Regions from separate parts of the uncultured Salinicola sp. genome, predicted to be linked through region 3. Evidence: predicted binding sites of a transcription regulator. Region 3 holds the regulator's gene; each other region holds the start of a gene.

Region 1 (12,277 bases), on a different contig from region 3:
TGATGCAGCTCGTGGGCCGCCCCGATGAAGGCCTCCAGCAGGATACCGAGCGTGGTATAGGCCCCGATCTCCAGCTTGGCCTTGCGCTCGTTCTGGAAGATGCGCTCGCGGGCCAGCTGCTTGGCCGAGGAGACGCCCCAGGTCAGATCCGGATGACAGAGCTCGAGCAGATCGTCGTTGAGGGTGCCGTTGAGCAGCGCTTTCTCGTGCTGGACGAAGACATCGCCGACTTCGTTGACCGCCCGCTCCATCGCCGCACCGCGCAGCGCCGCGATCCGCCGACGCTGGGACACCCCGTCGGCGGCCATCTGCTCGTATCCCGCCGGCGGCTCGCCGGCAATCTGCAGCAGCACCTGGGCGACCTCTTCGTAGCGCAGGATACCCATCTCCAGGCCATCCTCGAGGTCGAGCAGTGCATAGCAGATATCGTCCGCCGCCTCGACCAGATAGGCCAGGGGATGGCGGCACCACTTGGAACCATCGACCGACTTGAGCCCGAGCCGCTCGGCGACCTCGACCAGCAGGTGCTTTTCGGACTGGTAACAGCCGAACTTGCCCATCTGGCCGCCGTGCTCCACCGTCCACGGGTACTTGAGCAGCGTACCCAGTGTCGCGGCGGAGAGCCGCATGCCGCCGCGAAACTGGTTGTACTCGATCTGGGTCACGATCCGGAAGCCCTGGGCGTTCCCCTCGTAGGTCAACAGGTCCCGGCGCTGCGCCTCGTCCAGCCCCTCCAGCAAACCGCTCCCCTGCGCCTCGGCCCACTTGAACCAGTCGCGAATCGCGTACTCGCCGGCGTGCCCGAACGGGGGGTTGCCGATGTCGTGCCCCAGGCAGGCCGCCTGCACGATGACGCCGAGATCGGCGGGCGTGACCCAGCCCGGCAGGCTGTCGCGCAGCTGCTCGCCGACGATCATTCCCAGGCTACGGCCGACACAGCCGACCTCGATCGAGTGGGTCAACCGGGTGTGGATATGATCGTTGTCGGTGAGCGGATGGACCTGGGTCTTGCGCCCCAGGCGCCGAAACGAGCCGGAGAAGACGATGCGGTCGTAGTCCTTGTGGAACGGACTACGCCCGATTTCACCACGCGACGTCCGGGCATCGTGCAGCCGGACGGGATCGAGCAGGCGCTCCCATTGCATGACAGTCATCGTGGTCTCCGGTTGTTGGCGATCGTCAGTCTCGGGGTTCGTGTCGCAAGCTTCAAGCGAAGCCAAGCGGGTCTGGCTTTTTCTTCCCGCTTCCAGGCGCGAAGCGCCGCTCTGACAGCTTACCGCTCCCCGAAGGGGCCCTACTCTTTCACATCCATGTACTCGCGGGCCCAGATCCGATACTCCTCGAGCGTCGAGTAGCGCGTCGACAGCCGCGAAGCGTCCAGGTCGTTGGTGGCAATGTCGCGCTGCTCGCGCAGGCAGTCATAGGTCGCCTTGATCGCGGCGAAGTAGGCAGCGTGACCGTTGACCACGATGCGCACCCCGAGCCTGGCCAGGCGCGCGCGGTCGCGCAGCGCCGGGTTGTCGTAGGTGACCAGCATCAGCGGTACCGTCAACGGCGCCGACAGCTTCTCGAGATGCTCGAAGTCCCTGACGCCGACCAGGCAGATGGCATCGACGCCGGCCGCCTGATAGGCCCGGATGCGGGCGATGGCAGCGTCGTCGTCGAGCTGGCCGGCGTTGGTGCGGGCGATGATCGACAGCGCCGGGTCGATCCGCGCCTCGAGTGCCGCGCGCATCTTGCCGACGCCCTCCTCGACGGGAATCAGATCGGTCGACTTGTGCCCGTACTGCGCCGGCAGCAGGGTGTCCTCGATCGTCAGCGCGGCGACACCGGCCCGCTCCAGTTCGGTGATCGTGCGCATCACGTTGAGCGCGTTGCCATAGCCATGGTCGGCATCGGCGATCACCGGCAGCCGCGCCACGCGGCCGATCCGGGTCGCCTGCTCGACGAACTCGCTCAGGGTGATCAAGGCGAAATCGGGCGCCGCCAGTACCTGCAGCGAGGCGACCGATCCCCCCAGGATGCCGACCTCGAAGTCGAGATCGGCGGCGATGCGAGCCGACATCGGGTCGAATACCGACGCCGTGTAGTAGCACTCGCCGCTGGCAAGCAGTTCGCGGAAGGCGTTGCGTAGATCATGCTGCGAAGGGGTCGTCACGGGACACTCCTGTTCTTTACCCCGGCGTTCGAACTTGGGGCGCGATGGAAAAAATCCCGGCCGATGCCGATGGCACGTCGGTGAATGCGTCGGCGGGGGCCGACAATCCTACCACTAAAGTTTGAGATCGCGACGCCGGCACGACCGGCCGCGAACCTCACGATGAATGATGCACATGGTCAGCTTGAACTGGCTTCATTGGCCGAACGGCCGCCCAGCCCGCATCATTGGCGACCTCGGTATCGACGCTCGCCGCTGACCCGCATGGCGAAGTCCCAGAACAGGAGACACATTCATGTCACAAGCGCATCCCCCATTCCGAGCCGATATCGTCGGCAGCTTTCTGCGTCCGCCGGCACTGAAGGAGGCCCGGGCCCTCTTCCACCGGGGCGATATCGACGCCGCGGCGCTCAAGGCCGTCGAGGATCGGGAAATTCGCCAGGTGGTCGAGCAGCAGCAAGCCGCCGGCCTCGAGGTGGTGACCGACGGGGAGTTCCGGCGCGCCTGGTGGCACTTCGATTTTCTCGAGCGGCTCGATGGCGTCACCGGCTTCACCGGTGACCAGGGCATCCAGTTCCAGGGCGTGCAGACGGGTGCGAAACAGATCCGGGTCGACGGCAAGGTCGGCTTCGACGATACCCATCCGATGCTGGATCATTTCCGCTACCTGGCCAGCGTCGCCAGCGTCATGCCCAAGATGACGATCCCCAGCCCCAGCGTGCTGCACTTCCGCGGCGGCCGCAAGAAGATCGACAGCGGCGTCTACCCCAGCCTGGACGCCTTTTTCGCCGATACCGCCGACGCCTACCGCGACGCCGTTCGCGCCTTCTACGACGCCGGCTGTCGCTACCTGCAACTGGACGACACCGTGTGGGCCTATCTCTGCTCGGAAAAGGAGCTGCAGGCGGCCCGGGACCGCGGCGACGACCCCGATCGACTGCAGGCGATCTACGCCGAGATGCTCAATCACGCCCTGGCCGACAAGCCGGACGATCTCCACGTCTCGCTCCACGTCTGCCGCGGCAACTTCCGTTCCACCTGGATCAGCGAAGGCGGCTACGAGCCGGTGGCCGAGACGCTGTTCGGCAGGGTCGGCGTCGATGCCTGGTTCCTGGAGTACGACAGCGATCGCGCCGGCAGCTTCGACCCGCTGCGCTTCGTCCCGGAGGGCCATCAACAGGCGGTGCTGGGGCTGATCACCACCAAGGTGGGCGAGCTCGAGGACCCGCAGGCCATCAGAGCGCGTCTCGACGAAGCGACACGGTTCGTCGACAGGCGTCAGCTCTGCCTGAGCCCGCAGTGCGGCTTCGCCTCCACCGAAGAGGGCAACGAACTCGCCGAGCGGGCACAGTGGGACAAGGTGCGCCTGGTGGTCGACCTGGCCCGCGACTACTGGGGCGGGTGAAACACTGACGAGGCCCGGCGCGCGGGCTCAGCCCTGCCGCGCGCCGCCCTCGTCCTGCCCCATCAGCGATCCCAGCAGCCGGCTGAGAAAGCCCTTGCGCTCGGGGTCGGGCTCCTGGTCAATCAACGCCCTCGGATCGATGCTGCTTCTGTCGATATGCACGAACGCCGCCTGGAAGGCAGGCAGGGTCAGCCCGCCACTCTCCAGACGCCCCGTGAACCCGGCCTGATAGACGATCTCGCCGGCACCGGCGGGCAGGGTGGTGAAGCGCGACTCGCTGGTGAGATTGAAGACCGCCAGGATCGCCTGGTCCCGGGAGACCCGCAGCCAGCCCAGCAGTTCGTCGTCGAAGTCGCTCAGGATCAAGGTGCCGTCGACCATCGCCGGCTGCGACTTGCGCCAGTGCAGGAAGTCGCGCGTCACCCGCAGCGTGCTCCCCGCATCGGCGAGCTGCCGCTCCACCGACAGCTGGCGATGGTGGCCGTCCACCGGCAGCCAAGGCTCCATCGAGGTGAAGCCCCCGTACTCGCCGCTGGTCCAGGGCATCGGCGTACGGCAGCCGTCACGCCCCTTGTAATCCGGCCACAGCGCCAGCCCGTAGGGGTCGACCAGCCGCTCGTAGGGCACGTCCGCTTCCGGCAACCCCAACTCCTCGCCCTGATAGAGGCAGATGCTGCCGTAGAGCGAGCAGAGCATGACCGTCGCGACCTTGGCCACCAGCGGCCCGTGCTGCTCCAGGTTTTCGTGCTGGGTCCAGCGCGATACGACACGCATCACGTCGTGATTGGAGAGCGCCCAGCAGGGCCAGGCGTCGCCGGCGTAATACTGGAAATGCTCGATGATGTCGCGCAGCCGCTGGGCGCTGAACTCGGCATCGAACAGGTCGAAGGTGTAGGCCATGTGCAGCCGATCGTTGCCGATGGTGTACTCGACCATGCGTTCCAGCGGACGATCGTCGGAGATCTCCCCCACCGTCATGGTGCCGGGGTACTCGTCCATCAGTGAACGCAGTTCGCCCAGGAAACCGAGATTCTCCGGCTGGCTGATATCGAACTGGTGGCGCTGCATCGAATAGGGGTTCGATGCCGGTACGCTGGGCGTCTTGAGCTCACCGCTGCCGAGGGCCGGATTGTCCTGCAGCGCCAGGCTGTGAAAGTAGAAATTCGAGGTGTCCAGACGGAAACCGTCGACACCGAGATCGAGCCAGAAACGGGCGTTGTCGAGCTGCTCCTTGCGCACCGCCGGATTGTGGAAGTTGAGATCCGGCTGGCAGGAGAGGAAGTTGTGCAGGTAGTACTGGCGGCGCCGGCTGTCGAAGGTCCAGGCGCTGCCGCTGAAGAAGGAGAGCCAGTTGTTGGGCGGCGTGCCATCGGGCTTGGGATCGGCCCAGACGTACCAGTCGGATTTCTGGTTCTCCCGCGAGCTGCGACTCTGGATGAACCAGTGGTGCTGATCCGAGGTGTGACTGAGCACCAGGTCGATGATCACTTTCAGTCCCAGCCCGTGGGCCCGCTCGAGCAGCATCTGGAAATCGTGGAAGGAGCCGAACATCGGGTCGACGCCGCGATAGTCGGTGACGTCATAGCCGAAATCCTTCATCGGCGAAGGAAAGAACGGCGAAATCCAGATCGCATCGACACCCAGTTCGGCCACGTAGTCCAGTTTCGCGGTGATGCCGGGCAGGTCGCCGATGCCATCGCCGCGGGCATCCATGAAGCTTCTGGGGTAGATCTGATAGATGACGCTGCCACGCCACCATTGGGTCGAATCGGACATGCGAGTCCCCGTGTTGGTGTCATCTATTTCACGCCGGTGACGATCGGCCAGCGACGACGACGCCCGGCCAGGCATGAGAGCCAGCCCCAGGCGCCATTATCAGCCTAACGTTACTCGAGCGTCGGACGCTACTCGTCCGCCAGCGCCGGCAGCAGCACTTTCACCTTGCGCGTCAGGGTATTGCGCCCCCATCCCAGCAGCTCGGCAGCCTCCCCCTTGCGCCCGCCGGTATGCTTCAAGGCGGTCTCGATCAGGATGCGTTCGAAATCCGGCACCGCCTCCTCGAGCAGGTGCGTGTGCCCCGAGGCCAGGGCCCGATCCGCCCACTCGCGAAACGCGTTGCGCCAGTCACCGCTTGGCGCCTCGGTCCCCTCGAGCTCGCGTAGTTCCGGCGGCAGGTCGTCGACCAGTACCTCCCGGCCGGACGCCATCACCGTGAGCCAGCGACAGGTGTTCTCCAACTGGCGCACGTTGCCGGGCCAGGGGAGACGCGTCAGATGCGTCTCGGCGTCCCTGGTCAGAACCTTGGGTTCGGCCGAGAGCTCCTTGGCGGCTTCGGCGAGGAAATGCTGGGCCAGCCGCGGAATGTCCTCGCGGCGCTCCGACAGACGGGGCAGGTGAACGCGAATCACATTGAGACGATGGAAGAGATCCTCGCGAAAGCGCCCTTCCGTCACCAGTTTCTCCAGGTTCTGGTGGGTCGCGGCGATGATCCGCACATCGACCTTGACCGGCACGTGGCCGCCGACCCGGTAGAATTCGCCATCCGCCAGCACGCGCAACAGCCGCGTCTGCGTATCGGCGGGCATGTCGCCGATCTCGTCCAGGAACAGCGTGCCGCCGTCGGCCTGCTCGAAACGCCCGCGCCGCTGGGCGGCGGCGCCGGTGAAGGCGCCCTTTTCATGGCCGAACAGCTCCGACTCCATCAGGTCCTTGGGGATCGCCGCCATGTTGAGCGCGATGAACGGATGGCCACTGCGCGGGCTGTGCTGGTGCAGTGCCTGGGCGACCCGCTCCTTGCCGGTGCCCGACTCTCCGTTGATCAGTACCGTGATGTGCGACTGCGACAGCCGGCCGATGGCGCGAAAGACCTCCTGCATCGCCGGCGCCTCGCCGATGATCTCGGCGGAGAGCCCTTCCGGCATCGCCGCCGGCGAACGCCGCTCGCGGGCGTGGGCAACGCCTCGTCGCACCAGCGCCAGCGCATCGTCCACATCGAACGGCTTGGGCAGATACTCGAAGGCGCCGCCCTGGTAGGACGCGACCGCGCTATCCAGGTCCGAATGCGCCGTCATCACGATCACCGGCAGATCGGGATGCATCTCGCGCACCCTGGCCATCAGGTCGAGACCGTCGAGCCCCGGCATGCGGATGTCGGTCAAAAGCACGTCCGGCGGCTGCCGCTCGATCGCTTCGAGTGCCGCGTCGGCACGTTCGAAGGATTGCACCTCGAGATCCGGCTGTGCCAGCGCCCTTTCCAGGACCCAGCGGATCGCACGATCGTCATCGACGATCGCGATACGGGCGACTTCAGTCATGGCAGTTCTCCAGCAGAACGGTGAATCGCGCGCCTGGCGGCGTCGGCGTGGCCCGCGCGCTCACCCTGGCGGGCCTCCACGCACGCAGCCAAGAGTGGGCCGACACGCTCACTGTGGCGCCTCGAAAGGGATCAATAACCGGAATTCCGTGACCCCCGGATGGGGTTCGCACTCGATCAGGCCCTGGTGCTGGTGCAGGATCGACTGCGCGATCGACAACCCCAGGCCACTGCCCTCCGCACGCCCGGAGACCATCGGGAAGAACAGGGTCTCGCGAATGTGCTCGGGAATGCCGGGGCCGTTATCCACCACCGCGACCTCGCACACCAGGCGGTGGCGCTCGGCACCGAGGGTGAACTGACGGCGAACGCGAGTCCGCAGCAGCAGGCGCGGCTCGGCGGTACCGAACTCCTCCATCGCCTGGACCGCGTTGCGCGCGATGTTGAGCACCGCCTGGATCAGCTGCGCCTCGTCGCCGACCAGATCCGGCATGCTGGGATCGTAGTCGCGCTCGAAGCGCAACCGATGATGCTCCACCTCGAGCAGTGCCCGCACCCGCTCGAGCACCTTGTGCACATTGAAGGGTTCGTGACGCACCAGCGTGTTGGGGCCGAGCATGCGGTCGACCAGATCCCGCAGACGGTCCGCCTCCTCGACGATGATCCGGGTGAACTCGGTGAGCTGCGGGTCGGGAAGATCGCGCTCCAGCAGCTGCGCGGCGCCGCGGATTCCCCCCAGCGGATTCTTGACCTCGTGGGCGAGACCGCGCATCAGTACCTTGACCGTCTCCTGCCGCGCGATCAGGGCCTCCTCCCGCGAGATGCGGAGCAATCGATCCCGCGGCTCGATCTCCAGCAGCAGCTCGCGACTGGTGATCGGTGTCGCGGTGAAGTCCACCGTGATCACGTCGCCGGCGCCGAGCACCAGCGCCGCTTCCCGCTGCGTGTAAGGATGAAACTCCTGCATCGCCTTGAACAGGACCTGGCGAACGCTGCCGTCCTCGCCATTCAGGCACTCCAGCCACTGACCGACTACACGGGGCCGGCTGGCGGCGAGCAGTGCCTCGGCCGCCGGATTGAGCCAGCGCACGTGGAGCCGCTCGTCGAGTAGCAGGACGGCGGTCGTCAGGTGCTCCAGCAAACGTTGATACATGCGTCGTTCCATCGTGGTGATCCGGTATGTGCTTATACAGTGCAAAAACCGCGCCACTCCCCAATTTTGCCCACCTGCGAGGAGGTCCCGATGAAAAGCGGGATTTCATTCACCAAAATAGTGCAAACGCTAAAGGCTATGCCTGCGGATCGGGATTACCCATGCGGTCGGGACGACTTTCCACGATCGGGATTATTGGGATTGGCCGGCAGGTTGACGCTGGCACGCTGCACGTAGAGGGTCACCGGCGGCGTGGACAGCCGCACCTGTCCTCGAGCATCGACCAGCTCGGCCTGAAGCCGATGCTCGCCTCGCGACAATTGGCTCAGCACGAAGACGCTGGTGTGCATGGGCGACTGGCTCACCTTGTCGTCCACCCTGAGCTGGACGCGGTCACCCCGCTGCAGCGCGGGCTCGATCGCCAATTTCACCTGGACGGTTCCCGCCTGTCCGGTCGGCAGCGTCTGCTGGTCTCCCGGACTGGTGATCACGAAACGCTCGTACTCGACCGCAGCCGCCTCGGGCGCGACCGAACGATGAGGGTTCGCGCGTGTCTCGCCCCCGGTGGGGTCGACCACCGTGATCGGCTTGAGATCGACGCGCGTGCCCGCCCCCGGCTCGTCGCTGTAGACCACGTTACCCGCAGCGTCGACATGTCGATAGACCGGCGCCGCCATCACGGGCGAGGCGGCCCAGACCACCAGGCAAATCGATATCACCGATACCATCGTCCCCATTTGCATCAGCGCCAGCTCCCATGTCGATCACCCTGTTATCGGCCGGCGGCCTCGCCCCTTCACCTGCCCGGTGGCCCTTTCGCGGAGACCTCCTCACGAAAAAGCCCCACCGAAGTGGGGCTTTCCGTCAGGCCTGGGAGCGGGATTCGATCCTCAGACGCTGTAGTACAGGTCGAACTCGACCGGATGCGTCGACAGGCGCAGGCGCTCGACGTCTTCACTCTTCAGCTCGATGTAGGCATCGAGCATCTCGTCGGTAAAGACGCCACCCTCGGTCAGGAAGGCGCGATCGGCATCCAGCGCTTCCAGTGCCTGGTCGAGGCTGGTCGCCACGGTGGGCACCTTCTTGCCCTCTTCCGGCGGCAGGTCGTACAAGTTCTTGTCCATGGCGTCGCCAGGATGGATCTTGTTCTTGATACCGTCGATACCGGCCATCAGCATGGCCGCGAAAGCCAGGTACGGGTTGGCGGTCGGGTCGGGGAAGCGGCACTCGACGCGCTTGCCTTTCGGGCTGGCGGTATAAGGAATACGGATCGAGGCAGAGCGGTTGCGCGCGCTGTAGGCGAGCATGACCGGCGCTTCGAAACCCGGCACCAGGCGCTTGTAGGAGTTGGTCGACGCATTGGTGAAGGCGTTCAGGGCGCGTGCATGCTTGATGATGCCGCCGATGTAGTACAGCGCCATCTCGGACAGGCCGGCGTACTCGTCACCCGCGAACTGGTTGGAGCCATCCTTCCAGAACGACTGGTGGACGTGCATGCCGGAGCCGTTGTCGCCCACCAGCGGCTTGGGCATGAAAGTGGCCGTCTTGCCGTAGGCGTGAGCGACGTTGTGCACCACGTACTTGAGCTGCTGCACCTCGTCGGCCTTCTTCACCAGCGTGTTGAACTTGACGCCGATCTCGTTCTGGCCGGCATTCGCCACTTCGTGGTGATGCACTTCGACTTCCTGGCCAACGGCCTGCAGCGTGTTGCACATGGCGCTGCGGATGTCGTGGAAGCTGTCGACCGGCGGCACGGGGAAGTAACCACCCTTGACCCGCGGACGGTGCGCCAGGTTGCCACCTTCGACCTGACGGTCGGTGGACCAGGCACCCTCTTCGGAAGAGATCTTGTACATGGAGCCCTCGATATCGGACTTCCAGTGCACCTCGTCGAAGATGAAGAATTCGGGCTCCGGGCCAAAGAAAGCGGTGTCGCCCAGGCCGGTGCTGGCCAGGTAGGCCTCGGCACGCTTGGCGATGGAGCGCGGATCGCGCTCGTAACCCTGCATCGTTGCCGGCTCGATGATGTCGCAGCGCAGGATCAGCGTGGAGTCTTCGGTGAACGGATCGAGGAAGGCGGTGCCATCTTCCGGACGCAGAATCATGTCGGACTCGTTGATGCCCTTCCAGCCTTCGATGGAAGATCCATCGAACATCTGGCCGTCCTCGAAGAATTCCGCATCGACGGCGCTGGCAGGAATCGTGACGTGCTGCTCCTTGCCCTTGGTGTCGGTAAAGCGCAGATCCACCCACTTGACGTCGTGTTCTTCGATAAGGGCGAGGGTTTTCTCAGACATGTTGTCCTCCACTGTGAGCCATGGCTCGATTCGTTGGCGAATATCCAACACCGTTTTGTGGCGTGCGTGTTTTGTAGCACGAAGTCGGCGCTCTTGCCCACGCGCACACCGTTTTTACATGACCATGCAGAGAATGTGCCAAAATGAGGCAAGGCGCAGCAGGGCGTTAATAAGCGTTTGATAAGCATGATGTTATCGAGGGGACAGCGGGCCGCGGCGGGCGCCACCCCGTGCATCATCATCGATGAGCCGAGGTTTCAGACCGCCAAAAGCACCAACCTGGTGCATACACTTACCCCTCTGCACCAAAAGAGAAAGCGGACAAATCCTCTCCGGAACCTTTGCCGAAAATCGATAGGCAACGGATACTGTGGGCAAAGGCCATGTTTCGATGGCGACCGATGACTCGAGTGATGGAATGACCCATGCCTAGGCTGGATCGCACACAGGATGTGGTACAGCGCCTACGCGGTCACTGGCGTCTCAGCCTGAGTGAGCCGTTGTGGGGTCGAAGCGCCATTCTCGCGATGAATCGCGTGCTGGACGATGAAGCCGAGGCCCGGTTGCCTCATAGAGCCGGCTGGTGCCTGGGGCCGGACAGCTTTCGTCAGTTGCTGGAGAGCCTCAGCGAGAGCGCGCAGATCGTCAGCCTGGAGAGCGTGCTGCAGCTGCATCACGACCAGCTGCCCCGCATCGCCCTCACCTTCGACGGCGGCTGGCGCGATACGCTGAAACAGGTGTCGCCGGCCCTGGAGCGGCTGGCGCTGCCGGCCAATGTGTTCCTGCCCTGCCCGGTCACCCAGCGCGCCTGGAGCTCATGGCACGAGGCCATCGGCGAAGCCCTCTGGCGCGACGAGACGGCCGACCACGCAAGGCGACTGCTCGCCGAAGCCGGCCTCCCGGCACCGCCCACCGTCGGCACGCACCGCGATGAGCGCTACAGTCAGGCGATCCGGAACTACATCGCCGAGCTCGACCAGTCGCAAGACGCCACCGCGTTGCATGCGGTCGCCTCGGCGCTGGATGCCGATCCGGCATTCGCCGACGAAGCCCTGGACGCCTTCAGCATCCGCCGTCTGGAGCAGGGAGGCCTGTTCCGCTTCGGCAGCCTGATACCGCCGCATGCCACGACGCAGGACGTCTCCGCCCTGATACAGCTCCGTGAAAGCCAGCACCAGTTGGCAGTCCTCTGCCGTCACCCGCTTCGCATCGCCACCAGCGCCTCGGCGCATGCGGACGAGGGCCTGGCTCGATTGGCGGCCAGCGCCGGCATCGAACGTGTGCTGACGCACAGAACGGGCTGGCTCGAGCCACCGATCGACACGGTGCTGCTGCCGCGCTTCGCCATTACGCAGCCGGTCGCCAACAGCCCGGGGAGACTGTTCGACTGGCTGCTGGGCAATCTGCCCTCGTAGAGTCCTTCCCAGAGTCCCTGTCACAGCGTCCCTGTTACAGAGTCCCTGTCAGAGCCCGCGAAACTCGAGCCCTGGCCAGCGGCGCTGCCACCCCTTGGCAACGACGCGCTGCCGAAACACCTCACTATCGCCGTGCCGCGGATTGTGCGTCACCCGACCCGAGAGCAGCGAGGCGGTGCCAAAGGGTGCCGTCAGGCGAATACGGCCATCGTCGTCGAGCGTCACCGCCACCGCCGTTTCACACTCGACCCAGACGCTCAACGCTTCCTCTATGGAGGCGTAGGGGCGATGCCCGTGACGCCGGTGCATCCGCGCCTGGTTCTTGACCGACCAGGGCAGCGGGGCAGCGCGCCGGAGCGCGCTCTCGTGCGCCCGGTCGATGCGTACGCTGGCGTGGGAGGCGTCGAAATAGACGAGATCGATATCGTTCAGCGGCGTCGCTGGCGAATAGCCGTGCAGCCGATCCCAGACCAGATTGCGCACGAAACCGGCGGCCAGCCACCAGTCGGGGAGACGCAACGCGCGCGCCTGGCGCA
Region 2 (6,555 bases), on a different contig from region 3:
CATGAACCTCCCCGCCACCTCCGGCAGCAGCTCGAACCCCCGGGGCGGGAGGGCGCTCTCCCGCGCGCTATAGCGGACAGCAACAGAAGCGCCCTGGCGGGTTTTTCCCGGCAGGGCGCTTTGCGTTGGGGTGTACTTTCGTTCTGGATCGGCACGTATCCCCGTTCGGAGTCGGGGGGCTTTAGCCGGATCAGGGCGTCGAGGAGGCCACCGGATGCGGGCGGGTGAGCAGGCTGCCCGCCACGAACGCGATCATCGCGGCAGCGAGTCCGGCGTAGATGGGGGAGTTGGACAGCAACCCATCCTTGAGCATGAAGCCGATCACGCCGATGCAGCCGGCCAGCATGCTGGCGATGGCGCCGGTGGTGGTGGCGCGCTTCCAGAACAGGGCGCCCAGCATCGGGATCAGCATGCCGCCGACCAACAGGTTGTAGGCGACCGTCAGGGCCCCGATGACGTCACTGACGTTGATCGCGATGATCACGCTCACCACGCCGATCAGGCCCGTGCAGAGCCGGTTGATCCTGACGCCCTCGATTTCCCGGCCACCGCGCAGCGCCGGGAGAATGTCCTGGGTCAGCAGGGTCGAGGAAGCGAGCATCCCGGCGCTGGAGGTGGACATCATCGCGGCCATGGCGGCGGCGATGATCAAGCCGCGAATGCCGTCCGGCAGGGCCAGCTGCGCGATGGCGGCGAAGGCATTGTTGGCGTCGTCGAGATTGGGCAGCAGGATGCTCGCCGCGATACCCACCAGCGCGCCGATCACGCCATAGAGAATGCAGTAGATCCCGGCGAAGGTGCCGGCGCTGCGGGCGACACTGCTGGAACGCGCCGTGAATACGCGCTGCCAGATATCCTGGCCGATCAGGATGCCCAGGAAGTAGATGACGAAGTAGGTGATGATGGTGTCCCAGCCGATCGCGGTCAGCGAGAAGCTGGTCTCCGGCGCCTTGTCCAGCAGCGCGCTCCAGCCGCCCACCGAGTGGATCGTCAGCGGCAGCAGCAGCGCCACCATGCCGATCGTCATGATCAGGAACTGCACGATGTCGGTGAGCGTCAGCGACCACATGCCGCCGATGGTCGAGTAGATCACCACGACGATGCCGCCGATCACGACCGCCTGCCAGGCCGGCATGCCGAAGATCACGCTCAGCACCGTACCGATGCCGATGGTCGAGGTCACCGCCAGCATCAGGTCGTAGGCGAACATGATGATCGAGCTGATCAGCTTGGCGGCTGGGGTGTAGCGGCGCTCCAGCACCTGGGTCACGGTATACAGCTTGAGAGTCATCAGTGGCTTGGCCAGTACCACGCTGAGCACGATCAGCCCCAGGCCCAGCGAGGCGCAGAGCCAGAGCCCGGACAGTCCATAGGTGTAGCCGAGCTTGACCGTGCCCACGGTCGAGGCGCCACCGAGCACCACGGCCGACAGCGTGCCCAGATACATGCCGGGGCCCAGGCGGCGTCCCGCCACCAGATAGTCTTCCCGGTTGCGGGCGCGTTTCATGCCCCACCAGCCCAGGCCGAGCATGCCGGCCGCGTAGAGTGCGACGACGAAGAGATCCAGCATCATGATGTCCTATCCTGCCGCTGCATCAGCGGCGATTGTTGTTGTGGAACGGGCGATCCAAGGGGTGACGGTACCGTGATGACGGCCTGTCAGCGGCGGTTGACGCCGGGGAGAATGCAGAGCATCTCGAACAGCAGGTTGGCGGCCACCACGGCGGTTTGGCCGTGAGCGTCATAGGGTGGCGAGACCTCGACCAGATCGCAGCCGACGATATCGAGCCCATGGGCGCCGCGAATGATCTCCAGCGCCTGGGGGATGGTCAGGCCGCCGATCTCCACCGTGCCGGTTCCCGGCGCGTAGGCGGGGTCGAGACTGTCGATGTCGAAGGTCAGGTAGACCGGACCGCCTTTGAGCTTGTCTCGGATCTCCGCCATCAGTGGCGTCAGGCTCTTGTGCCAGCACTCCTCGGCCGGCACCACCCGGAAACCCTGTTGACGCCCCCAGTCAAACTCCTCCGCTGCGTAGCCGGTGCCGCGCAGGCCGATCTGGGCAACGCGGTTGCAGTCGAGCAGACCTTCCTCCACCGCGCGACGGAACGGCGTGCCGTGTGCGATGGCCTCGCCGAACATGTGCTCGTTGATGTCGGCATGGGCATCGACGTGGATCAGCCCCACCGGGCCATGCTTTTTCGCCATGGCGCGCAGGATCGGCAGCGCCAGGGTGTGGTCGCCGCCCAGCGTCAGCGGAATCACGTCGTGGGTCAGCAGCTCGTCGTAGTAGCGTTCGATGATATCGACGCTCTTCTTGAGGTCGAAGGTGTTGATCGGGACGTCGCCGATATCCGCCACCTGCAGGCTTTCGAACGGCGCGGCGCGGGTCGCCATGTTGAAGGGGCGCAGCATCCGGGATTCATCGCGAATCTGGCGCGGGCCGAACCGTGTGCCCGGGCGGTTGGAGGTGCCGATGTCCATCGGGATGCCGACGAAGCAGGCATCCAGTCCTTCAGCGCTCTTCTGCGTCGGCAGGCGCATCATCGTCGCGGGGCCGCCGAAGCGAGGCATTTCGTTGCCGCCCAGGGGCTGGTTGTATGGCGGTGTCGTTGGCATGGAGACTCCTGCTGTTGTGATTGTCGATTAGCACTCGCAGGAATCGTGCCAAGTCGTAACATGCTGATTTACAATCTTCTTTGTTTTCAGGTGATTCAAACACGAATCGAGGCATGGACGTTTCCGATCCATCCGTGCATCAATGATGCATCGACGTATCGGTAAAGGAGCACCGGAAATGGCGGACTCGCTGGACGAGGGGGCGGCCCGTTTGACGCTGGAAGCGCTGATCCAGACGGCCCAGGATCATCTCTTCATCGTCGATGCCGGCGGTCGCATCCTGGATGTCAGCCCCGGCAGCGCTGCGGTCTATGGCCTGAGCCGAGATGCGCTGCGTGCCACCACCGTCCAGGCGCTGCAGGCCAGCGGCGTGCTCTCTCCCTCGGTCTCCCTCGAAGTCATTCGGACCGGCCAGCCCGCGCAGATCATGCAGCGCACCGGCACCGGGCGTCAGGTCATCGCCGAGGCCTTCCCGGTCTACGCCGACGGCAAGCTGATCCGCGTGATCAGCCGTTCGCGGGACCTCACCGATCTCCGCCTGCTGCAGGACGAGTACGCGCTGCTCCAACGCCGCTTCGCCGAGCATCTCCGCCGCCACCACGGGCCCGACGACGATGACGATGCATCGGTTGGCGAACTGGTGGTCAGGAGCCGGATCATGCGCGAGATGGTCCATCTGTTGAAGCGTAGCGCTCCCACCGACGCCACCGTGGTGATGCTGGGCGAATCCGGTGTCGGCAAGACGGCGTTCGCACGTCAGCTGCATCGCTGGAGCTGTCGGCGGGACGGGGCGTTCGTCGACGTCAATTGCGCGGCCATACCGGAGTCGCTGTTCGAGTCGGAGATGTTCGGATACCAGCCCGGCGCGTTCAGCGGGGCTTCACGCCAGGGCAAGGCGGGGCTGCTGGAGCAGGCGCATGGCGGCACGCTGTTCCTGGACGAGATCGGCGAGCTGCCGCTGACGATGCAGTCCAAGCTGCTCAAGGTGATTCAGGACGGCTCGGTGATGCGGTTGGGCGACACCCGCTCGCGCCAGGTCGATTTCCGACTGATCGTGGCGACCAACCAGGATCTGGCCGGCAGGGTCGAGGAGGGCGCCTTCCGGCTCGATCTCTACTACCGGCTCAACGTGATCCCGGTGTCGCTGCCGCCGCTGCGCGAGCGTCGCGAGGATATCCGGGGGCTGGCCCAGCGTCATCTCGAACGACTCAATCGCCGCTACGGTCGGGACAAGATACTCCATCCCAACGCCTGGGAGACGCTGATAGGTGGCGACTGGCCGGGCAACATCCGGGAACTGGAAAACTGGCTGGAACGTGCCTGGCTGTCCGCCGAGGGGGGCGTCGTCGGGGCGCCGGTGGCGTCGTCCGCTGGCGGGGCGGCGTCGGGCGGCGATCCGCCGACCGGGTCCGGTAGTGCGGCGCCCACGCCGCGTGAGAGCCCGCTGGCGCCGGGGCAGGGGCTCAGGGCGGCCATGGAGGCGCATGAGCGCGCCATTCTGGCCTCGCTGGCGGGGTCATGCGTCAGCACCTATGAACTGGCCGAACGGTTGGGGATCAGCCAGCCAAGCGTAGTGCGCAAGTTGAAACGCCATGGCCTGCGGCTCGGCCGCTGAGTGCCCGCGACCATTCAGCGACTGATATCGGCGTTGGTGTCGGCATTGGTGCTCGCTGTCGCTTCGGCGGGACGCTTCTGCCTGCCGTGAGAGCCGGAGGCACCCGGTGACGTGATCGGAAGGGCGCTCGGCTTGCGCTTGCCGTAGCCCCAGCGCTCGGCTTCCGACGGGGCGTCCGGGGCGCTGTCGTCGTGCAGCCATTCGCGCCAGCTGGCGACCAGCAGCGCCATCAGCACCGGGCCCACGAACAGGCCGACGATCCCCATGGTCTTCACGCCACCCACCAGACCGAAGAAGGTGGGGAGGAAGGGGAGCTTGATCGGGCCGCCGACCAGGCGCGGCCGCAGTGTCTTGTCGACGACGAACAGCTCCACGGCGCCCCACAGGAACAGCCCGATGCCGTTGGCCATGTGCCCGGTGGCGACCAGATAGAGCGAGACCAGCGTGAACGTCAGCGGCGCGCCACCCGGCACCAGCGCCATGAAGGCGGTGATCACGCCGAGCACCACCGGTGACTGGATGCCGGCAATCCAGTAAGCGGTACCGAGCACCAGCCCTTCCCCCAGCGCGATCAGACCCATGCCCATCACGGTGGAGCTGATCGTTGCCGGCACCACCCGCGAGAATCGCTGCCAGCGCGCCGGCAGCACCCGCTCGCCGACCGTATCCAGCTGGCGCGCCATGCCGGCACCATCCCGGTAGAGAAAGAACAGCGTGATCAGCATGAACAGCAGGGTCAGCGCCAGGTGCAGCGCATTGCTCCCCAGCGCCAGCACCCAGCGCGAGATATTGCCGATGTGCTCGCCGCCCACCAGCTGGATCAGAGACTCCGGTGCGTGCGGTTCCGCCAGCGTCTCCTGCCACTGCTCGGACAGCCATTCGCCGATGCCGGGGAGGCCGGCAACCCAGTCCGGCGCGGGGATGCCTTGCTGGTTGGCGACCATCAGCCAGCCAACCCAGCCTTTCAATTCCTGAAAGGCGTATGAGCAGGCCAGTACCATGGGGATCACCAGGCACATGACGATCAGGCCCAGCGCGATGCCGGCGGCCAGCGCCCGACGCTGGCCGCAAGCCGCCAGCAGGCGACAGTAGAGCGGCCAACTGGCGACGCAGATGATCAGCGCTGCCAGCACCGGCACCAGGAAATCGATGAAGAAGTAGATGCCGGCGACCATCACCAGCACCAGGAGCCAGCGGGCGACACTGCTATCGGCGAAGATTGGGGCCATGGATCACTCTTGCATGAGAGGGTTGGACCAGAGCGGCTCGGGCTGAATCAGAACGGCAGCCGCATGATACCGCAACCGCTGCGGTCGGCGATTGGCCGCGCGGCGCTGGCGCGGTCAAAAAAAACCCCTCGCACGGGCGAGGGGCTGGAGGTGTCGTCGAAGCGCCGGCTCAGGGCAGCTCCTCCTCGACCTCTTCCTTCTTCACCGGAATCAGATCCTGGCGCTCCAGCTTGAACACGATCAGCAGCGCCGCGGCGACATAGACCGACGAGAAGGTGCCGGCCACGATCCCCAGGATCAGCGAGATCGAGAAGTTGTGGATCATGTCGCCGCCCAGGAAGAACAGCGCGAACAGCACCAGCAAAGTGGTACCGGACGTGGCCAGGGTGCGCGAGAGCGTCTGGTTGATCGCTTCGTTGAAGATCTGCGGAAGGTCCTCGCTGCGCGACAGCCGGATGTTCTCGCGAATTCGGTCGTAGACGATGATGGTGTCGTTGAGCGAGTAGCCGATGACCGCCATGATCCCGGCGAGCACCGTGAGATCGAACTCCCACTGGAACAGCGCGAACAGGCCCAGCACGATCAGCACGTCGTGTCCCAGCGAGATGATCGCGCACAGCGCGAACTTGTACTGGAAGCGGAAGGCGACGTAGACGGCGACGCCGGCCAGCGCCACCAGCATGCCCAGGCCGCTCTGGTCGCGTAGTTGATCGCCCACCTGGGCGCCGACGAACTCGGCGCGGATCAGGTCGATCTGGGCCCCGCCACTGCTCAGCGCGGACACCACCTGGTTGCCGACGTCGTTGTCGAACGTCTGTTGCAGCCGCACCAGGATCTCGTCGGTGGCGCCGAAGGTCTGGACCTGGAAGTTCTCGAACCCGCTGTTGGCCAGCAGGGTGCGGATATCGTCCAGCGACGGCACTGCGGCGTAGTGGAGCTCCACCACCGTGCCGCCGGTGAAATCGAGACCGAGGTTGAGATGCAGGAGGGCGAGGGCCGCTATCGACACGATCGTCAGCACGATCGAGACGACGAAGGCGATGCGGCGTTTGCCCATGAAGTCGAATTGGCGCATTGCTCGCGTCTCCTAGATCC
Region 3 (12,277 bases):
GCGCTGGACATGCTCATGGTCGATCTCCTCGAAGGCGGCCCGGATCGCCTCGCGGTCTTCCTTGCGCATGACCTTGCCGACGTACTGCATGTGGCGACGGCGTCCTTCGTGGGAGCGGATGCGGCCGGTCTCCTCGACGGCAGCGAGCATTTCCTCGGAGAGCGGCAACCGCGCGCGCACGGCGGGGTCCAGCGCGATGATACGCTCGCCCAGGGCCTGCAGCTCCTGCATCTCCCGTTTGATCTGGCTCTTGCTGGGAGGTGCGTCGTGGTCGAAAGCCGTATCGTTGTCCGAATCGTTAGCCATGGTTTACCCAATGCGTCGAGTGAGGGCCGTAGTATATCAGCGCGAATCGCCTCGCCAACGCCTCTTGTCGGTCGGGGGCGTGGAGAGAGCCACGTCCAGAATTCGAATCGACCCAGGCTACGCTCGATCGGTATCCCCGGTGGGCGGAGTTTCAAGCATCAGGAGTCTCAGATGAGTCAAGCTTTCAACGCCGAGGCGCAGCAATCGCGCCTCGAGGAGCGCGCCGGCATGGCGCTGGAACTGGCCAGGCAACTTGGCGCAGACGCTTGCGAGGTCGGTGCCAGCGTCGATCAGGGGTTGGGCGTGAGCGTGCGTCTGGGCGAGATCGAGACCGTGGAGCTCTCCCGCGATCAAGGCATCGCGGTCACCGTCTACGTGGGCAACCGCAAGGGCAACGCCTCCTCTTCGGACGCCGGTGACGCCTCGATTCGTGCGGTGGTGGAGAAGGCGATCTCGATCGCGCGCTATACCGGCGAGGACCCGGCCTCGGGGCTCGCCGATGCGTCGCTCATGGCGACCGAGCTGCCGGATCTCGACCTCCACCATCCCTGGGCGCTGAGCACCGACGAGGCGGTCGAGCTGGCGTTGCGCTGCGAGAACGCCGGCCGCGAGCGCACTGGCATCACCAACTCCGAGGGGGCGAGTCTGTCCTCGTCGGAGGTGGTCACGGTCTACGCCAACAGCCATGGTTTCCTGGGCAGCAAGCGCGGCACTCGGCATTCGCTCTCCTGTCTGCTGATCGGTGGCAGCGGCGATGGCATGCAGCGCGATCACGATTTCACCACGGCGCGCAGGGCCGGCGATCTGGCAAGCCCCGAGTCGGTGGGTATCAGCGCCGCCGAGCGGACACTGAGCCGGTTGGGCGGGCAGCGGCCCAGGACCGGGCGGTTCCCGGTGCTGCTGGCGCCGGACATGGCTCGCGGGCTGGTCGGCAACCTGCTCAACAGCATCGCCGGTGGCGCGCTCTACCGCGAGTCGTCGTTTCTCTGCGACCAGCTCGGCGAAACGCTGTTCCCGGACTGGTTCACCCTCGGTGAGCATCCGCGCGAGGTTGGTGGCATGGCGAGCGCCGCCTTCGATGGTGACGGCGTGGCCACTCGCGACAACGTCTTCATCGATCGCGGCAAGCTGGCGAGCTACATGCTGGCGGCCTATAGCGCACGTCGCCTGGGCCTCCAGACCACCGGCAACGCGGGCGGCGCGCGTAACGTTCGCATACAGGCACCGACGGTCTCGCTGGAGCGCCTGATGCAGCAGATGGGCACGGGGATCATGGTGACCGAGATGATGGGGCAGGGACTCAATCCGGTGACCGGCGACTACTCGCGGGGCGCGGCGGGTTTCTGGGTCGAGAATGGCCGGATCTCCCACCCGGTGGAGGAGTTCACCGTGGCCGGCAATCTGCGCGAGATGTTCGCCGGTCTCCAGGGCATCGGCGACGACATCGACCGGCGGGGCAGCATCCAGACCGGCAGCTGGTTGATCGACTCGATGACCATCGCGGGGCAGTAGCTGTCCGGGCTTCGCCCGGAGCCGTAAGTCATAAGCTTTAAGAAAGGTCAAAAACGCAAGGCCAGGTCAATACCGTTTATTTCGATGAAGATCGGAGGTTGCACACTGGCTTACGGCTTACGGCTTTTAGCCGTCGAAGCGATCCTTGACATAGGTGATCTCGGTGCGGTCGTGCGGCGCGGGAGCGCCGTCCTCGCCGAGATTCACGAAGACCATCCTGTCGATCGTCAGGATGCTCTTGCGGGTGATCTTGTTGCGGACGTGGCACTCCAGCGTGATGGAGGTGGTGCCGAAATGGGTGGCGGTGATGCCCAGTTCGATGATGTCGCCCTGCCGGGCACTGGAGACGAAGTTGATCTCGGAGATGTATTTCGTCACCACCTGGGCGTTGCCCAGTTGAATGATGGCGTAGATCGCCGCCTCCTCGTCGATCCAGCGCAACAGGCTGCCACCGAACAGCGATCCGTTGGGGTTGAGATCCTCGGGCTTGATCCATTTGCGGGTGTGAAAGTTCATCTGCTGCTCCTTGTCCGGGCGCCCGTGTCCGATCGCCATGTCGTTACAGGTAGAACGCTGTCGCCAAGCCGAGGAAGGCGACGAAGCCCACCACGTCGGTGATGGTCGTCAGCAGCACGCCGCCGGACAGCGCCGGGTCGATCTTGAACTTTTTCAGCATCACCGGGATCAAGGTGCCTGCCAGCGTTGCCACGGTCAGGTTGATGATCATCGCCATGGCGATGATCTCGCCCAGTCGAATGTCATCGAAGCGGAATACCGACATCGCGCCCACGACCACCGCCCAGATCAGGCCGTTGGTCATGCCGACGAGCAGTTCTCGAATCAGCAGCCAGCGGACATTGGCACCCGAGACGTGCCCCAGAGCGATACCGCGAATCAGAACGGTCAGGGTCTGCGAGCCGGCGATCCCGCCCATGCTGGAAACGATCGGCATCAACACGGCCAGCGCGGCAATCTGCTGGATGGTGTCCTCGAAGAAACCGATGGCGATGGAGACGATCGTCGCCGCCACCAGATTGATGCCGAGCCATACCGCACGGCGGCGGCTCGTCCTCAGCGCGGGCGCGAAGGTGTCTTCGTCCTCGTCGAGACCTGCCATGCTCATGACCTGGTGCTCGGCATCTTCCCGGATGACATCGACCACGTCGTCGATGGTGATGCGGCCGAGCAGTTTGCCATCGATGCCGACGACCGGTGCCGAGATCAGATCGTGCTTCTGGAACAGCGTCGCCACGTCACTGTCCGAGGCGGTCGCCTGAATGGCGTGAAAGTCGGTCTGCATCACTTCGCGCACCAGCACCGAGACATCCGATACCAGCAGGCGGTTGATCGACAGAATGCCGATCAGCTCGTCGCGACGCGTGACCACCAGCAGGGTGTCGGTGGCATCAGGCAGGCGCTCGTGGCGACGCAGATAGCGTAGCACGACGTCCAGCGTGATATCCGGGCGGATGGTGATTGCATCCGGGTTCATCAGGCCGCCGGCGGTGTCCTCCGGATAGGAGAGAACCGCTTCGACGCGCTGGCGCTCCTGCGCCTCCATCGACTGGAGGACTTCCTGAATGACGGTATTGGGTAGCTGCTGCAGCAGGTCGGCGAGGTCATCGACGTCGAGCCCTTCGGTCGCCGTCAGTAGCTGTTCCGCATCCATGCGGTTGAGGAATTCGAGCTGGACGTCGTCGCCCAGGTACTGCAGCACGTCGCCATGTAGCTCGGGGTCCAGCAGACCCCAGAGGATGTCGCGCTCCTTGGGCGGCGTGGATTCCAGCAGATGGGCGACATCCACCGGCGCCAAGCCGCGGTTGAGCATGCGCCGCGCCTGATCCAGCGCGCCGCTCTCGAGGGCTTCGTTGAGTTTGGCCAGCCGTGGCTGCAGTTTTTCGGGATTGTTGCTCATCCTGAACGGTCATCCTTGAACGACTGGCGATAGGGTGAGCATTCTACCATCGTCGAGAGAAATGACGAGGATAGAAAACGCTGTTCATAAACGGGTGGGGTTACTCGTCCTCGTGAAAGCGAGCCTCGAACAGCCTGACGATGGCGTCCATGGCAGCGTCTGCATCCTCGCCTTCAGTGACGACGATCAATTCGGTGCCACAAGGTGCCGCAAGCATGAGCAGCGACATGATATTGGCGGCGTCCGCCTGGCGGTTACCGTGATGGATCGCCACGCGCACGTCGAAGGGTTGGCAGCATTGAACCAGTTTGGTGGCGGCACGGGCATGCAGTCCGCGGCGGTTGGTCAGGCGAAGTTCACGTGTCGGCATCGCGCTCGGATGATCCTGCGTTTCCTGTGGGTGCGGACGGCTGCGCTGCTGAGTCGCTCGGGAGAGCGGTGTGAATGCCCAGCTCACGATGGCGCAGTCGAATATCGGCGTCGTCGTGGTGAAAATGGCGTGCCAGTCGCTCGATCAGATAGACCGAGCGGTGTTGACCGCCGGTACAGCCGATGGCGACCGTCAGATAACTGCGATGACTGGCCAGATAGGATGGCAGCCAGCGATCGAGCCAGCCGTGGATGTCCTCCGCCAGGGCGTGGACGTCGGGATAGGACTCGAGGAACTCGATGATCTGGGCATCCCGGCCGTCGTAGGCGCGCAGCCCGGGATCCCAGAACGGATTGGGAAGGCAGCGCGCGTCGAATACCATGTCGGCGTCCAGCGGCACGCCCCGTTTGAAGCCGAACGACTCGAAGGTCAAGGTCAGCCGGCCACCGGTATGCTTGGCCACCTGTTCGCCGATTCGGGCCCGGAGGTCGTGCACCGACAGCCCCTGGGTGTCGATCACCAGGTCGGCCACGCGGCGAATCGGCGCGAGATAGCCTTGCTCGTGATCGATGGCCTCGGCCAGCGTCATGTCGTTGCCGCGGGTCAGCGGATGGCGACGACGAGTGGCTGAGTAGCGTTCGAGCAGGATCTTGGCATCGGCGGTGAGATAGACGACCTGGGTGTCTATGCCGCGCCCGCGCACCGCGTCCAGCAGGATGGGAAAACGCTCCAGCGATTCCGGCAGGTTGCGCGCGTCGATACTGACCGCCACGTTGGGCCGGGATGGCGGAGCGCTGCGCAGTTCGTCGATCAGCGGGGCGAGCAGGTTGGCGGGGAGGTTGTCGATGGCGTAGTAGCCAAGATCCTCGAGCGCCTGCAGCGCAATCGATTTCCCCGAGCCCGAGCGGCCACTGATGATGACGAGTTGCATCGCTTATCCGTCGTCGCTGTCACGGTGATGGCGAATGGCATCGACGAGCGCATCGTGCAGCGCCCGCTGCGAGTCGGCCTGGCGCAACTGCTGCCGAACGCTGCTCTGGTTCATGATGCCGGCGACTTCCGCCAGCAGCGACAGATGCGCATCATCCGCCTCTTCCGGCACCAGCAGCACGAAAACGAGGTCCACCGGCTCGCCGTCGATGGCGTCGAAGTCGATGGCGTCCTCCAGGCGCATGAATCCCGCAATCGGCCCTTTGCAATGAGGGCTGCGAGCATGGGGGATGGCAACGCCGTTGCCGATCCCCGTGCTTCCCAGTCGCTCGCGACCGATCAGGCGGCTGAAGACCTCATGGCTATCCAGGCTGGGCGTGTTCTGGGCGATGAAGGTGCTGAAAAATTCCAGCAGACGTTTTTTGCTGCCCCCCGTGACCTCGAACAGGGTTCGCTCGGGGGGCAGAATGCTTTCCAGTGTCATCATCAGGCGTCAACGGGCGCCTGCGCCTTGGGCGCGGGCTTGTGCCTTCTCTTTGTGCTTGACCAGTTGGCGGTCGAGTTTGTCGGCCAGTGAATCGATGGCGGCGTACATGTCGGTATCGCTGGCTTCGGCGTGCAGGTCGCCGCCGGCCGCGTGCAGGGTACAGGCTGCCTGCTGGCGTTCCTTCTCGACACTCAGGGTGACCTGGACGTTGGTGATGTTGTCGTAGTGACGCTCCAAACGAACGAGTTTCTCTCCGACGTAGTCCCGGAGGGCGTCGGTCAGCTCGACATGGTGGCCGGTAACGTTCACTTGCATGACACACTCCTGTTGCGGCAGATGGCACTTCTGATTGTAACCCTTTTCAGGGCACTGCAAAGGCATCGTGATCGATCTGGTTCGGAATGGCGAGCCTTGACTGACTTCGGGCCCGGGGATCAGGCCAGGCGCTTGCGTTCACTGGACGACGGAATGCCCATGGCTTCACGGTATTTGGCCACGGTGCGCCTGGCGACGCTGATGTCGGACTGGGCCAGCAATTCGACCAATTTGCTGTCCGAGAGAGGTTTGCGCGGGGGCTCGTCGCCGATGAATTTCTTGATGCGGGCGCGGATGGCAGTGCTTGAATAGCTGTCGCCGTCGCCACCCTGTCCGCCGACCTGGCTCGAGAAAAAGTACTTCAACTCGAACACGCCGCGTGGCGTGTGGATGTATTTCTGGGTCGTGACCCGGGAGATCGTCGATTCATGCATGTCGACGCTGCGGGCGATGTCGGCCAGGATCAGGGGTTTCATCGCCTCTTCGCCGCGCTCGAGAAACCCCACCTGGCGCGACATGATCTCCCGGCCCACCCTGAGCAGCGTGTCGTTTCGGCTGGAGAGGCTCTTGATCAGCCAGCGGGCTTCCTGCAGGTGCTGGCGCAGGAAGGTGTTGTCATCGCTTTTGTCCGCCCGTTTGATCAGGGCGGCGTAGTCGGGCTGGATGCGCAGGCGCGGCAGGGTCTCGGCGTTCAGCTCGATGCGCCAGCCATCGCGAGAGGGCGTGGCAACCAGGTCGGGGATCACGTAGTCGTCGCGGCTGGTGTCGAAGCGCTGGCCCGGGCGCGGCTCCAGCGTCCGGATCAAGGCGATGACGCTATCGAGCTCCTCCTCCTCGAGACGCAGGCGGCGCTTGAGCAGTCGTCGATCGTTGCCGGCCAGGGCTTCGAGGAACTGGCGCACCAGACGCTTGGCCTGGGGGAGCAGTGGGGTGTCGTCGTCCAGCGTGCCGAGTTGAAGCAGCAGGCACTCGCGCAGGTTGCGAGCGCCGACGCCGGTGGGGTCGAACTGTTGCAGGCGCATGAGCGTGTGCTCGAGATCGGCCGTGCTGACGCTCTCCCCGCGCTGCTCGCGCAGGCTCGCCGCCAGCTCGTCCAGTGAGTCCACCAGGTAGCCATCGTCGTTGATGGCGTCGATCAGGCACTCTCCCAGTGCCAGCTCGCGCTCGTCGAAATCTCCCATCGCCAGCTGCCAGAGCAGGTGGTCGCGAAGGGTCGTGACAGCCGCGTTACGGTCGAAGTCCGGGGCTTCCTCGTTACTGCTCGCGCTGCCCGGAGAGCCGACATGGGCGTCCTGGTAGGTATCGCTCCAGTCGCTGTCGAGGGCCAGTTCGTCGGGAATGTCATTGGCCCACTCGTCTTCCGTGGCGTCCTGGGTCTCCTGCTCCGAATAGGGCTCTTCCATTTCCAGCATCGGATTGGACTCCAGCGCCTGCTGTATTTCCTGACGCAGGTCGAGCGTCGACAGCTGAAGCAGTTGAATGGCCTGCTGGAGCTGAGGCGTCATGGTCAACTGCGTGCCGACCCTGAGTTGCAGCGAGGGCTTCATGGACATGGAAAAGCGATCGTCACGATAACGGAGGAAGGCTCACAACGTTACTGGCTGCGATGGCGATATGCAACGCTTTATGCAAGAAACATGCCATCAGTGTGGGTTCCGAAGTGGCGGCAACCGATGGCATGACGAAAAGGGCAGGGGGCTACAGGCGGAACTCGTGGCCGAGATAGACCTCGCGAACGCGCTGGTTTTCGAGAATGGCCTGGGGACGGCCCTCGGCGATGATCTGGCCGTCACCGACGATGTAGGCGTTATCGCAGATGTCGAGCGTCTCGCGCACGTTGTGGTCGGTGATCAGGACGCCGATCTCGCGGTCGCGCAACTGGCGGATGATGCTCTTGATGTCGCCGACCGAGATGGGGTCGACACCGGCGAACGGTTCGTCGAGCAGGACGAATGCCGGCTCGGTGGCCAGGGCGCGGGCGATCTCGACGCGCCGGCGTTCGCCACCGGACAGGCTCATGCCCAGGTTGTCGCGAATATGGTCGACGTGGAAATCGCCGAGCAGCTGTCCCAGCCGTTCGCGCCGCCCGGCGCGATCCAGATCCTTGCGCGTCTCGAGGATCGCCATGATGTTGTCGGCGACGCTCAGCTTGCGGAAGATCGAGGCCTCCTGCGGCAGATAGCCGATGCCGGCTCGTGCCCGGTCGTGCATCGGCGCACGGCTGAGATCCATGTCGTCGATGTGGACGCTACCCGCATCGGCCTTGACCAGGCCGACGATCATGTAAAAGGACGTCGTCTTGCCGGCGCCATTCGGTCCCAGCAAGCCGACGATACTCCCTTGCCGCAGCGTCAGGCTGAAGTCGTGGACGACTCGGCGTCCCTTGTAGCTCTTGGCAAGGTTGGCGGCCGTTAGCGTTTTCATGAATACGATCCTTGTGGCTGCGCGCCGGAGAGTGATGTCGCGGTCACGCCCCGCGCGACGGCTCGAAACGATGCCGGGTCATGGTTCGACCGTTACTGGGACGAATCGCGCGGCGTGAGAGTCATGCGGACGCGGCCGTCGCCGCTTCCGTCGCCATTCTGGGCGGAGCGGGCCTGGACGCGTCGCGAGTCGAGATAGTACTCGACATAGGCACCGTCGAAGGTGTCGCCGGCCTGGTGCAGCTCAGCGTTGCCGATCAGCTCCACCCGTCGTTCGGCGGCGTGATAGACCACGGTATCGCCCCAGCCCTTGACGATCTCCTGATCGGGCGCCGGCTTCTGTTCGAGGTAGGCGCGCTCGCCACCGCCGCCCTTGGCGGTGACCTGGCTGACCTGGCCGTTGTTGCCGCGCTGGATATCAACGCGTGCCGCCTTGAGATGCATGCTGCCTTGCTGCATGTCGACGCCGCCCGTGTAGACGGCAGTGCCCTGGCGATCGTCCAGCTCGAGTTGATCGGCGGCGATTTCTATCGGTGCGCTGGCATCGCTCTCCAGCGCGACGGTCGGAAGACTGGTGAAGCCCAGCGCGGTCAGCACCAGGAGTTGGCCGATTTCTCGCCTCATGATCCTTGATCCTCAGATTGCTGTGGCAGGCGCCCCTGCACGTTGTCGGTCAAGCGCATACGATCTTCGTTGATCCAGGCATCGAAGCGGTTCCCGCGCATGCTCTGATTATGCTGACGCAACACGGAAGGCGTGTCACTCCAGGCGTGGGCTTCGCGATTGTCGTAGTGCAGCGTCTGCGTCTCCAGGCTCCACGCCTGCTCCGGCTGAACCAGGCGTGCGTCGCCCTGGAGCGTCAACTGTTCTCCGCTGCGGCTCAGTCGCCCCGTCTGGCTGGTCACCTGCCACTGGCGTTGCTGGTCGTCGGTCAGATAGCCATGGGGCGCTTCGGTGCGGATGATGTCGTCGGACGGCGTGTGTACCAGCCGTGGCGTCTCCAGGCGCTGATAGGCGCGACCCTGTTCATCGAAGCGCGTCATGCTGGCATCCTCGAGATAGTAGTCGGGCTCGCCGACCGTGTTGCCGATGACGGGCTCCTGGTCGTTCTCGCCGCGCTGATCCAGGTAGGTCAGACCAGCCCCCAGGACCAGCAGCAGGACCAGCAGGCCGAGGCGTCGCCACCAGGGAGACTGGAATCTGGCTGTTTTGGCCACGTTATCTCCTCGTATTGATTGTGCGTGTCGTGATCGAAGGTTCCGGGTGCCTCACGCCTGTCGTCGGATGGCACGGTCGACATCGCGGGACGACGGGTGTCGAGCGGCGCCTCAGATGACGCCGCTTCTCAACAGGTCGTGCATGTGCAGGGCGCCCACTGGCGAACCGTCCTCGACGACTGCCAGGGCGGTAATTCGGTTGTCCTCCATGATCCTGACAGCCTCCGCCGCCAGCATGTCGGGGGAGGCCGTCTTGCCGCCGCGGGTCATGACGTCGTCCACCCGCAGCAGCGCGAAATCGCCACGCTGATCGAGCGTGCGACGCAGGTCGCCGTCGGTATAGACACCGACCAGCATGCCGCGTTCATCGACGACGCAGGTGAACCCCATGCCCTTTAGCGTCATCTCCAGCAACGCCTCTCGCAGCGGGCTGCCGGCCGGCACGCTGGGGAGGCGGTTGCCCTCGTGCATGAGATCCGCGACTCGCAGCAGCAGCCGCTTGCCGAGGGTGCCGCCAGGGTGGGAGAGCGCGAAATCCTCCGCGCTGAACCCCCGCGCCTCGAGCAGCGCCAGCGCCAGGGCGTCGCCCATCGCCAGCGCGGCCGTGGTGGAAGAGGTGGGTGCCAGGTCGTGAGGACAGGCTTCGCGAGAGACGCCGACGTCGATATGGACGTCGCTGTAGCGCGCTAGTGTGGAATCGGGGCGTCCGGTAAGGCTGACCAGTGGCGCGCCGAGACGCTTGAACAGCGGCAGAAGGCCGGTGATTTCCTGGGTCTCGCCTGAGTTGGACAGGGCGATGACGACGTCGTCGCCGGTGATCATGCCGAGATCGCCGTGGCTGGCTTCGCCCGGGTGTACGTAGAAAGCCGGCGAGCCGGTGCTGGCGAGGGTCGCCGCCATCTTGCGCGCAATGTGGCCCGACTTGCCCATGCCGGTGACGATCAACCGGCCTCGGCATTCGAGGAGCAGCTCGCAGGCTTCATCGAAGCAGTCGTCGAGCTTCGACACGAGCTCTCCGATGGCTTGCTGTTCCAGGGTCAACGTGCGCCTGGCGCTGGCGCGGAAATCTAGCGCGGCGATGTCGTTCATGGTCTCGGTCGAGGCTCCCCGATGATGATGGATGGAACGAAGAAGTCGGTCATGACGTCCAAATGCCTGCTGTCGCTATGCTTCGAGGTCCCGTGTCCGGAATGCTTCAATGGCGGCAGTATACCTTTGATCGGCCGGCGATTCGTCCTTCCTGCGGTGGTGATTTTCACGGCAGGGAGATGGCTGGTCGCTGACGCCAAGGTTAGGATACAATGTTCGATAATTGATCTCATTAGATTGGTGGATGCTGCATGGACGATCCGATTATGGTCGAGGTCAAGGACCTGCACTTCTCCCGCGGCAGCACCGACATCTTCCGCGGCGTCGACTTGCAGATTCCACTCGGCAAGATTACCGCCATCATGGGGCCCAGCGGCACTGGGAAGACGACCCTGTTGAAACTGATCGGCGGGCAGCTGGTGCCGGATCGGGGCCAGATCCTCATCGGTGGGCAGGATGTGCACAAGCTGTCTCGGCGCTCGCTCTTCAAGCTGCGTCGCCGAATGGGCATGCTGTTTCAGAGCGGCGCGCTATTCTCGGACCTCGACGTATTCGAGAACGTGGCATTTCCGCTGCGTATCCATACCGAACTCCCGAATGCCATGATCCGCGACATCGTGTTGATGAAGCTCCAGGCCGTGGGGTTGCGTGGCGCCCGGCATCTGATGCCCTCGGAACTGTCCGGTGGCATGGCCAGGCGCGTGGCGTTGGCGCGGGCGGTGGCACTGGATCCGGACCTGGTGCTCTACGACGAGCCGTTCGTGGGGCAGGATCCCATCTCGATGGGGGTGCTGGTGCAACTGATCAAGAAGGTCAACCTGGCGCTGGGCCTGACGGCCGTGATGGTCTCTCACGACATCAAGGAGACATTGTCGATCGCCGACTACGTCTACATCATCGCCGATGGCAAGGTCATGGCGCACGGCTCTCCGCAGACGCTGAACGTGAATGACGACGCTCATGTGAAACAGTTCGTGCATGGCGAGCCCGACGGTCCGGTACCGTTCCACTATCCGGCGCCGGACTTCTTCGACGATATCCTGGCGCCAGCGGGGCAGTTCTCATGAAGCGCCACATCGCTGCCCTGGGCAGGGCGACACTCGATACGCTGAGTTCGATCGGGCGGGCGGGACTTTTCCTGGTCCAGTCGGTGTTCTGTCTCCCGTCCAGAGAAGGGTTTCATCTGTGGTTGCGCCAGATGCATTTCGTCGGCGTGATGTCGGTCGCCATCGTGCTGGTCTCGGGGTTGTTCATCGGCATGGTGCTGGCGCTGCAGGGTTTCACCATTCTGGTCGGTTTCGGCGCCGACGAAGCGCTGGGGCAGATGGTGGCGCTCTCGCTCGTTCGCGAACTGGCGCCGGTGGTGGCGGCGCTGCTGTTCGCCGGTCGCGCGGGATCGGCATTGACGGCGGAAATCGGCCTGATGAAAGCGACCGAGCAGCTCACCAGCATGGAGATGATCGGTGTCGACCCGCTGCGCCGGATCGTGGCGCCGCGGCTCTGGGCGGGTTTCGTGTCGCTGCCCGTGCTGACCGTCATCTTCGGCGTGGTCGGGATCTGGGGTGGCTACCTGGTCGGCGTCGACTGGCTGGGTGTCTACGAAGGTTCCTACTGGAGCAACATGCAGGATAGCGTCGACTTCGTCGACGATGTGCTCAACGGCATGGTCAAGAGTCTGGTGTTCGGTCTGGTCGTGACCTGGATCGCGGTATT

Evidence for each region. Region 3 encodes sigma-54, which starts transcription at its own class of promoters, with help from an activator protein. Its sites were predicted from a motif close to TGGCACNNNNNTTGCTNT; they were not measured.
Region 1: the regulator sigma-54 is predicted to act here: its motif matches at 8,068-8,085, upstream of glnL (nitrogen regulation protein NR(II)).
Region 2: the regulator sigma-54 is predicted to act here: its motif matches at 2,650-2,667, upstream of speB (agmatinase).

Annotation. Positions count from the first base shown of each region.
Region 1 is NZ_CALFQK010000173.1:11,620-23,896, forward strand. It holds gene Q0602_RS20970 (deoxyguanosinetriphosphate triphosphohydrolase) at 1-1,154, opposite strand, end outside; gene Q0602_RS20975 (oxaloacetate decarboxylase) at 1,295-2,158, opposite strand; gene Q0602_RS20980 (cobalamin-independent methionine synthase II family protein) at 2,454-3,563, shown strand; gene Q0602_RS20985 (alpha-amylase family glycosyl hydrolase) at 3,591-5,339, opposite strand; gene glnG (nitrogen regulation protein NR(I)) at 5,468-6,877, opposite strand; gene glnL (nitrogen regulation protein NR(II)) at 6,986-8,029, opposite strand; gene Q0602_RS21000 (DUF4124 domain-containing protein) at 8,185-8,772, opposite strand; gene glnA (glutamate--ammonia ligase) at 8,920-10,326, opposite strand; gene Q0602_RS21010 (polysaccharide deacetylase family protein) at 10,752-11,741, shown strand; gene Q0602_RS21015 (nucleotidyltransferase family protein) at 11,790-12,277, opposite strand, start outside.
Region 2 is NZ_CALFQK010000179.1:455-7,009, forward strand. It holds gene Q0602_RS21760 (sodium:solute symporter) at 191-1,573, opposite strand; gene speB (agmatinase) at 1,660-2,616, opposite strand; gene Q0602_RS21770 (sigma 54-interacting transcriptional regulator) at 2,795-4,231, shown strand; gene Q0602_RS21775 (AI-2E family transporter) at 4,246-5,460, opposite strand; gene secF (protein translocase subunit SecF) at 5,630-6,535, opposite strand.
Region 3 is NZ_CALFQK010000154.1:16,957-29,233, reverse strand. It holds gene yjgA (ribosome biogenesis factor YjgA) at 1-306, opposite strand, end outside; gene pmbA (metalloprotease PmbA) at 478-1,818, shown strand; gene Q0602_RS17305 (hotdog domain-containing protein) at 1,945-2,334, opposite strand; gene mgtE (magnesium transporter) at 2,378-3,733, opposite strand; gene Q0602_RS17295 (HPr family phosphocarrier protein) at 3,834-4,103, opposite strand; gene rapZ (RNase adapter RapZ) at 4,090-5,034, opposite strand; gene ptsN (PTS IIA-like nitrogen regulatory protein PtsN) at 5,038-5,517, opposite strand; gene raiA (ribosome-associated translation inhibitor RaiA) at 5,527-5,835, opposite strand; gene Q0602_RS17275 (RNA polymerase factor sigma-54) at 5,955-7,388, opposite strand; gene lptB (LPS export ABC transporter ATP-binding protein) at 7,534-8,259, opposite strand; gene lptA (lipopolysaccharide transport periplasmic protein LptA) at 8,352-8,882, opposite strand; gene lptC (LPS export ABC transporter periplasmic protein LptC) at 8,879-9,475, opposite strand; gene Q0602_RS17255 (KpsF/GutQ family sugar-phosphate isomerase) at 9,587-10,564, opposite strand; gene Q0602_RS17250 (ATP-binding cassette domain-containing protein) at 10,816-11,631, shown strand; gene mlaE (lipid asymmetry maintenance ABC transporter permease subunit MlaE) at 11,628-12,277, shown strand, end outside.